Regions from separate parts of the Paenibacillus sp. FSL L8-0641 genome, predicted to be linked through region 1. Evidence: riboswitches for the same ligand, from Rfam matches in the RefSeq annotation. Region 1 holds a riboswitch; the other holds the start of a gene.
What was found. Region 1 has a riboswitch for thiamine pyrophosphate ahead of MKY16_RS12810 (thiamine phosphate synthase). Riboswitches for the same ligand answer to the same signal wherever they lie in the genome.

Region 1 (4,399 bases):
GAGGAGCTCAGAAGAAAAACTACTTATCCCAAGTTCTGCTGCACAAGCCCCATTAAGCATAGCTGCCATCGCACGCCCGGTAGCATCACTCAGCAGGACACCGTTACGATAATGCCCGACTGCAGCATATACGCCCTCGCCCCCAGGAACAATGCCTATAAAAGGATGACCTGATACAGCCTGCGGACGTAAGCCCGCCCAAGCGCGTATAAAAGAAGCTTCACGGACGCGCGGCAGCCAGGCAGAGGCACGTGCCAGCAACCCCTCCAAGCCTCCTACGGTCACCTCTTCGTCATATTGATGTGGAAGGCTCGTTGCCCCAATCCAAAGCTCGTTATTCTGTTTAGGCACGAGGTAAATATCATCAGCATAAATGGTATATTCTAACGGGTGATCCTTCAAGGAGACCGCTACCGCTTCGCCCTTGACCGGATAAAGTGGATATTCAAACCCAACCTGCGCTAGCAATTTCATGCTATCCAAGCCTCCGGCAATAATGACCTGATCGCAGGAAAAAAAACCACTATCTGTACGGACACCGCAAATTCGACCATCCTGTATGACCAGTTGCTCTGCCTGTGTACCAGACCATACCGTTGCTCCCAGCACCGCAGCAGCACCTGCATAAGCACGGCAAAGCTGGACAGGAGCCACTTGTGTCTCCTTTGAACGATATATTGCCCCGATCGCTTGTTCATCCAAACCTGGAATTCGTCGGGCCAATTCTTTCGCATCCCACCAGATAGGAGAATCACCCTCTCGCGTTTTAGCAGCTTTCCAGCGTTTTTGGCCTTCAGTCTCCGTACGGAAAGGGGTCACAAACCCTTCAGTACGGAATTCCACCGAAATACCTGACAAACGCTCTAGATCACAGACAAGCTCAGGGAATGCATCTCGACTTATGCGAGCAAATCGTGATAGCTCAGAGCCGGTGAACTCTTCACTTTCCGCTGCCAGCATTCCAACCGCTGCTCCTGAGGCTCCCTCACCCGGGATCAATCGTTCCAGCATAATCGTACTTCTTCCCTCCTTGGCCACATGATAAGCAATGGAACTGCCGATGACACCTCCACCTATGACCAAGCATTCAGCGTGTCCAATCACTCTTTCCTCTGTGTGTATCTTTAGCATTTGTTCCGTATCTCCTCTCCATAAACCCTTCTGCTTTCAGCTTGCCTCTACTCTCGTTTTCTCGCTACAGGCTGTGAACTACAAGGTCTGCCATTCGCCTATACTCCATTGCAGCTGCAACGGGCGACTCAGCCTCCCATATACCAGACATCACCGCAATTCCGCTTGCTCCGGCCCTATAAAGCTCCGGGATATGATGCGGTTGTATGCCGCCTAGCGCAATCACCGGAATGTTTGACAGTCTGCAAATATGTTCAAGCTGAGCTAAACCCCGCGGTACAATACCGGGCTTACAATGGGTCTCATATACGTGACCATAAAGTACATAGTCCGCTCCTGCCCGCTCAGCAATTTGCATCTCCTCCAAGGAATGTACAGACACTCCACAGCGTGTACCCTTTGGAAGTAGGCTTTTCACATCCACAACAGGTAATCCATTAGCTGGTAATTGAACGGCTCCGACCAAAGTAAGTAAAGCTACATCCACACGATCATTTACTACAATTTGTTGCAAAGGAACTTCCTGCTCCACCAGGCTGCGAGTCAAAGAAAGCAATGCAGAGGCACCATTCTGTTTTAAACGTGCGTGTACATAATGAACATACGGACAAATCACAGCAGCCACTTGGGCGGCTTGTGCAAAAGTGCCCTTTTCCATCGAAATTGCGTGTAATTCGATTTTGTCTTCACCTCACATTGGACTAAAGGATCTAAGCTTAGCCAGCCACGTCTACCAGCAGGAATGAAAGGGGATTATATGTGAATCGTCTACGGAAGCTCGAACTACTTAAAATGAACGAAACGCAAAAAAACCACTTCCCCAAGGAAGTGGTTTAACGAACGTCCAATAATCGAACGGACCATGATATCCGTATACGTGTATCGTCCCACGCACAAACAAAAATAAAGATGGTGTTGCCTTGTTTGTACGGCGCTCACTTCCCTACGCTGGCATAACCCAGATCAGGTGCAAAGGGTCCGAAATCCATTTATTCCGTCTCAGCCGCATGGGCGGCTCCCCTAGTGTGACTATTTTATTGTATAAGCTAAAGATAGCTTAGCATATTTTTCTAATTCTGCAAACCCCACTTCGTGTGAAATTTGCTGGAACTGGATTTAGCTGATTTTAGTTAACTTTACTTGACCACTCTTCCACATTCCACGTTTTGGTTACCCAATCCTCGTAAAAGTCCGGTTCGTGAGATACAAGCAATACGGTCCCTTTGTATTCCTTCAAAGCACGTTTCAGCTCATCCTTTGCTTTAACATCCAAGTGGTTGGTAGGCTCATCGAACAGTACCCAGTTGCTTTCACGCATTAACAGTTTGCAAAGACGGACTTTAGCCTGTTCTCCACCACTGAGCGCAGATAGCGGACGCGTGATATGCTCATTTTTCAAACCGCAACGCGCCAAATGCGCTCGTACTTCATGCTGGTTCAAATGCGGAAATTCATTCCACACATCGTCAATCGGTGTAATTTTCTCGGCCTTTACTTCCTGCTCAAAATAAGCGGGCTGCAAAAAATCACCTTGATAGGTTTTTCCACTGATTGGCGGAATTTTTCCCAATATGGTTTTGAGCAATGTCGATTTACCGACACCATTGTAGCCGACAATTGCAATCTTTTCGCCACGTTCAATCGTCATGGACATTTTAGGCAAAAGGGCATGTGTATAACCAATCTCAAAATCAATACCCTCAAATACCGTCTTTCCGCTTGCACGTGCCTCTTTGAATTGAAAGGTTGGTTTTGCGGCTTCTTCAGGCTTATCAATACGTTCGATCCGATCAAGCTGCTTTTCACGGCTCTTTGCTCGGCCTGATGTAGAGGCACGCGCTTTATTACGCTGAATAAAATCTTCCTGTTTCTTAATAAAATCCTGTTGCTTCTCATAAGCATCAATATGCTGGGCTTTGTTTAGATCCGCCATTTCGAGAAACTTTTCATAATTAGCTGAATAACGGGTCATCTTGGCAAATTCAAGATGGTAAATAACATTAACGACCTGGTTCATAAATTCAGTATCATGTGAAATAAGAATAAAAGCATAAGGATAATCCTTCAAATAGCGCGTAAGCCATTCAATATGCTCTACATCCAAATAGTTGGTAGGTTCATCCAGCAACAGGACGTTCGGCTTTTCCAACAGCAACTTAGCAAGAAGAACCTTTGTCCGTTGCCCGCCGCTAAGTGCGGATACATCCCGATCCAGTCCTATGGCCGACAGACCTAGTCCATTCGCCATCTCTTCAACCTTTACATCAATGAGGTAAAAATCCCCCATATCCAGTTGCTCCTGAATTTCACCCATCTGTTCCAGCAACACTTCCAACTCATCAGGAGAAGCATCCCCCATTTTGTCAGTAATCTGCATCATTTCCTTTTCCAATTCCAACAAAGGAAGAAAAGCATCCTTCAATACATCACGTACCGTTTTGCCCGGTGTCAGCTTGGTATGCTGATCCAGATAGCCGTAACGCACACGTGGAGTCCATTCCACTTTACCCTCATCCTTAAGCAATTTTCCAGTGAGAATGTTCATGAGTGTCGATTTACCAACACCGTTAGCTCCTACCAAACCTACACGTTCCCCCGCAAGCAATCGAAAGGAAACATTTTTAAATAATGCGCGGTCCCCAAAGTTGTGGGATACATTTTCTACAGTCAATAAACTCATAAGCTGTTTTTGGCTCCTTATTGTCATCGGCATTGCCGACTGTTCTTATTTCATATGCATTTCGTTTCTCTCAAAGCTTTATTGTAGCACATTCTGCAACCATATCGGAATATTGAAAACAGTGAATTTTAAGGTTTTTTGGTATGGATCTGCCTAAAAAAAGAAAAACCACCCATGAGGGTGATTATTTTAAGCCATTATAACATTTGTACTCAAAGTAACCCGCAGCTGCTGCAGATTTTTCATCCGTGAAACGTTCACTCGCTTTAAAGGGAGCTGGACATGAATCTCTATAAAAATACTTTATTCCAGTATCTGGTTCTATGCCACCGATAATGTCTTGCTTTCTAACGACTCTCCCACCACCAAATCCATAGTTATTGTAATACCTGTCTCCAACCGGAATGCCTTGGATAAACGCGATCAGCCCCACATCATCTACCGTGTTGTACCACTCCTCTTGCGGAATGATCGGTAGCGTGAACGAATAAGTTATGCCGTTACGCGCTGCTTTTTCGTTATGGACATTAATAATTCGCGCCAAGTCCTCTTGAACGCTGCGAACAATGGTGGAACGACGTATTTGCT
Region 2 (4,399 bases), 2.4 Mb from region 1:
TGTGAAATGACGCTGGGACTGCCCGCTTCCGTCAAAGCCTCATGCATTTCTTTAACCACTTTCAGCAACTCGTCGAGCTCGCCCTCCATGGTCGTATCCAATGGGTTCACCTGATGTTTGACACCGGAGCGCTGAATGACCTCAATCGCCTTATCTACATACGGGTAAGAGTCCTCGTTATTAGGAGTTTTAGGGATTACTTGAATACTGAGCAGTGTATTAGCCATGCAAATTCACCTGTCCTTCATTTGAAGTGTTTTAGAGAAAATAGGGTGGTTTAAGGCGGGGAGACCGCTTCGCGTTTCATTTGATCTTACGATCGCTGTTGCCATGGGATTCTTTGAATAAATTTTAAAAGGTAAGAATCCCACGGCAAAGGCGAGCGCTACGCTTCTCTAGATTCAAATGAACCGCTACGCTGCCAACCGTCTTAAAAGCACTTTAATTTTTGATAGGTTGTGTGGCATTTTTACACACAAGCGCATCTGTTTTTGCGCTTTAGATACTATGAGACTAAAGAATAAACCAAGTGGAACGAGAACGAAGTGGGCGGAATGGTGCTGTAAAAGCGTTAGCGTTCGCTTTAAAAGCTTTCCGTAGGAAAGCTCGCTTCGGAAGCATAACCTCCCCGGATTTCTACACTAATCATAAGTTTTTATTAAGAAATCTGGGTACAACAGCGATGGGAAGCATCATCCGACTGCGTAGTGGCGCTTCGTTCACTTGTCTAGTTCAGTCTTATTTAGCGTTTTAACAAATGGTCAGCGCTTGGGCAAGAAGTCGTTTGTGAAGGCCTTATCGACTTCCAAAGGCTTGCTGAGCAGCTTGCGTTCGTACATCCAGTCCGAATAGTTTTGCCATACCTCCGCTTTTTGCACGCCCCATTGCGCGGCATCATCCTGATAACGTGGGCTTAGCCATTTTTGGCTGGCAAGTACCAGTTTTTTATCCAGCTCCGGTACAGCTTTGCTTAAGATGTCCGCGGCTTCTTCCGGATGGGCGATAGTGTATTCATAGCCTTGTGCGGTAGCATCCATGAACGCTTTAACCAGCTCGGGATCATTTTTTATCGTTTGTTCGTTGCTCACAATTACAGGCGTATAGTAATCGAGGCTTTTGGAATAATCTTTTACATACAGCATATCCAGAGGCTCACCTCGAAGCTGGGCCTCGATTCCGGTCCATGCGTAGAAAATCCAGGCAAAGTCGATATCCCGCTTCACGGCTGTAAAATAGTCTGCATTGCCCATGTTGACGATCTTCACTTTGCTCACATCGCCTTTGTCTGAATCCATGATGGATTTCATGACCGCTTCTTCTACGGGAGAGCCCCAACCGCCGTATTTTTTACCTTCAAAATCTTTCGGGCTCTTAATTCCGCGATCTACCGGGGCTGCGAAGCCTGAGGTATTATGCTGAATCACCGCAGCGATGGATACAAGCGGTACGCCTTGCGTGCGAGCCTGTGTGACGCCTTCTTGGTAGCTGATACCAAAAGGTGCAGCATTAGAAGCAACCATTTGATCGGCTCCGCCTGAACCAGGTTGAACAATTTGGACATTCAAACCTGCTTTTTCGTAAAATCCTTTGTCCTTGGCGACATAGAGTCCCGTATGATTCGTATTGGGTGTCCAGTCGAGCACGATTTTAACATCTTTGAGCCCCTTTGCCGGAGTAGACGTTTGAGTGTCGGTAGCGGAAGCCGCTTCTTGGGATGTAGGGGGACTTCCACCGCAAGCGGTCAGGGTCAGGGCCATGAGCCACAGACTGATCAGTCCCAGGCTTAATATTTTCATGCGCTTCATCGTTAGTGTTCTCTCCTTTTGATTACCCGTTATCCATCCAATCAGACAGCTTAAGTTTCCCATTTTCATAAAAATAACATCTGCCGGACGCGATCTTTCCAACAACTTCAACAAAAAAAGCGCCCCGAGTTTCCGGGACGCTTGCGCTTGTATATACCAAAGTAAGGGATGGTCCTATGTAAAAAAGGCACATCTTGCTTAAGCATTCCTACGCTGGCATTACCCAGATCAGGTTGTAAGGGTCAGTGTCTTGGGACACACTCTCAGCCGGCCGATTCCAGCACCCCTGGCATTGTATGGTTTAATGGGTTCATTTATTCGGGTTTACTACGACGATTATATGCTTTGAATGCGGGTCTGTCCAGCATGAAGGGAGAGATGACGGTTCATTTGCCGAACGACAGGGTACACTTTTACTGTGAGCTTTGATCTGAAAATGAGTATGAATCAATCCGATTCGATCCGGTCATGTTATTTTCAGAACAGCTGCGCAGGTAGGTTCAGATGGGCTGGTGCCCAATGGCATGGCCGTAGAGAATTCTAATTCGTGAAAAGGAGTTGTTGTACTGTGGGTAAAACGGAAACATTGGATCGCAACCAACTGGAACAAGCCATTGTGAAGGCTTTGGATAACAACAAATTTTGTACGTTAGGTACGGTAGAGGGTGGCAAACCGAAAGTACGCTATATGGCCCTTTTTAACGATGGAATGAACATTCATCTGGCGACAGATCGCAAAACGCATAAAGTGGATGAGCTAAAGGACAATCCGAATGCTTATCTGCTGCTGGGTTATGAGGTTGGCGGTACGAAGGAAGTTGTTGAAGTGGAGGCTACCGTCCAAATTACAGCTGATGAGGGGCTACGCAAACAAGTGTGGAACGACTCCTTGAAGGAGTGGTTTTCCGGACCGGACGATCCCGATTATGTCATTCTGGACGTGAATCCGACTCGCATTGAGTATGTGGGTCAGCAAATGGAGCGCCAGGTGTGGAAGAAATAATACGAATATAAATGGATAAGCCAGTAAATCTCCAAGTTTTTCAGGAGGTTTGCTGGTTTTTTTGTTTTTGAGAAAATTAATTATTTTTTCATAAATAATTTTAAGTAAATGACTACTCTTTTGTCTGGCGTTGGATTAAAATAGAAATGGTGAGTTCAAGGCTTACATATATGTGCAAAAGTATGTATATGAGGCATACACCTTAATGAGGAGGGGTATATTTTGTTATTACGTAAAAATTGGTTTAAAGGGTTTACAGCAGCAGTTGTAGCTTGTAGCATGCTGGTGTTTTCAGCCGCTCCATCCTGGGCAGCTAGTGATTCTCGTGATAGCGCTACGGTGAATTTGCGGATCATGGAAACAACGGATATCCATGCGTCCCTGATGAACTACGATTACTATTCGGACAAAGAAACCAACGAGTATGGCTTGGTTAGTACAGCTAGCTTGATCCAGAAGGCACGTAGTGAAACAAGAAACAGTATGCTGTTCGATAATGGTGATTTGCTGCAGGGCAACCCATTAGGCGATTATATGGCCCGCAACAAAACCTTTGAGAAAGAAGGCGGTGTCCATCCGGTCTACAAGATGATGAACCTGATGGGCTATGATGCAGCTACAGTGGGCAACCATGAATTCAACTACGGTCTCGACTTTCTGGACAAATCGCTCAAGGGAGCTGATTTTCCTTATGTAAATGCGAACGTTTATGTTGATAAAGGGGGCCAAGCTACTAAGAATTATTTTACCCCTTATCAGATTCTTGATAAAACAGTAACGGACGAGAAGGGCGAAGAGCATACACTCAGAGTGGGTGTGATCGGTCTGGTCACACCTCAAATTATGCAGTGGGATGAAGCCAATTTGAAGGATAAAGTCGTTACGAAGGATATTGTGGAAACGGCGAAAAAGTTTATTCCTCAAATGAAGACGGAAGGTGCTGACATTATTGTCGTGCTTGCGCATACCGGTTATGAGGATGTGCCACAAACGCCACTGATGGAGAATGCCGTTAAGTATTTGAGCCAGGTGGACGGAATTAACGCTATTCTGTTTGGGCATGCTCATAAATCTTTCCCTGGCCCTGATTTTAAAGATATGAAGGGTGTAGATCTGGATAAGGGAACCATTAATGGCGTACCAGCCGTGGAAGCCTCCTCATGGGGCAAGGATCTGGGTATCATTGACCTGAGCCTAGAAAAGAAAAATCGCGAGTGGAACGTGACTAACTCTCAATCTCAAGTGCGTCCGGTTGTGAGCACCACTAATCAGACTGTGCAGTTTATCCCTGAATTTAAACTGATTGATGCGGTCAAAGAAGAGCATCAAGGAACGCTGGATTATATTCGCCAGCCTGTAGGAACAACGACGGCGCCAATTACCAGTTATTTTGCATTAGTGCAGGACGACCCTTCCATTCAAATTGTGACGAATGCACAGAAATGGTATGTTCAAAACCATCTCAAAGGAACTGAATACGAAAAACTTCCAGTATTGTCGGCAGGCGCTCCATTCAAGGCCGGCGGTCGAAACGGAGCCGAGTATTACACTAATATTCCTGAAGGTACGGTAGCGATTAAAAACGTGTCCG

Region 2: linked by a shared signal. The riboswitch ahead of MKY16_RS02295 (ABC transporter substrate-binding protein) and the one ahead of MKY16_RS12810 (thiamine phosphate synthase) in region 1 are both predicted to bind thiamine pyrophosphate.

What each region holds. Positions count from the first base shown of each region.
Region 1 is NZ_JBBOUW010000001.1:2,892,641-2,897,039, forward strand. It holds gene thiO (glycine oxidase ThiO) at 1-1,131, opposite strand, end outside; gene MKY16_RS12810 (thiamine phosphate synthase) at 1,196-1,789, opposite strand; TPP riboswitch at 2,055-2,163, opposite strand; gene MKY16_RS12815 (ABC-F family ATP-binding cassette domain-containing protein) at 2,258-3,811, opposite strand; gene MKY16_RS12820 (hypothetical protein) at 3,996-4,399, opposite strand, start outside.
Region 2 is NZ_JBBOUW010000001.1:515,997-520,395, forward strand. It holds gene MKY16_RS02290 (MTH1187 family thiamine-binding protein) at 1-227, opposite strand, end outside; gene MKY16_RS02295 (ABC transporter substrate-binding protein) at 762-1,805, opposite strand; TPP riboswitch at 1,994-2,103, opposite strand; gene MKY16_RS02300 (pyridoxamine 5'-phosphate oxidase family protein) at 2,374-2,808, shown strand; gene MKY16_RS02305 (bifunctional 2',3'-cyclic-nucleotide 2'-phosphodiesterase/3'-nucleotidase) at 3,031-4,399, shown strand, end outside.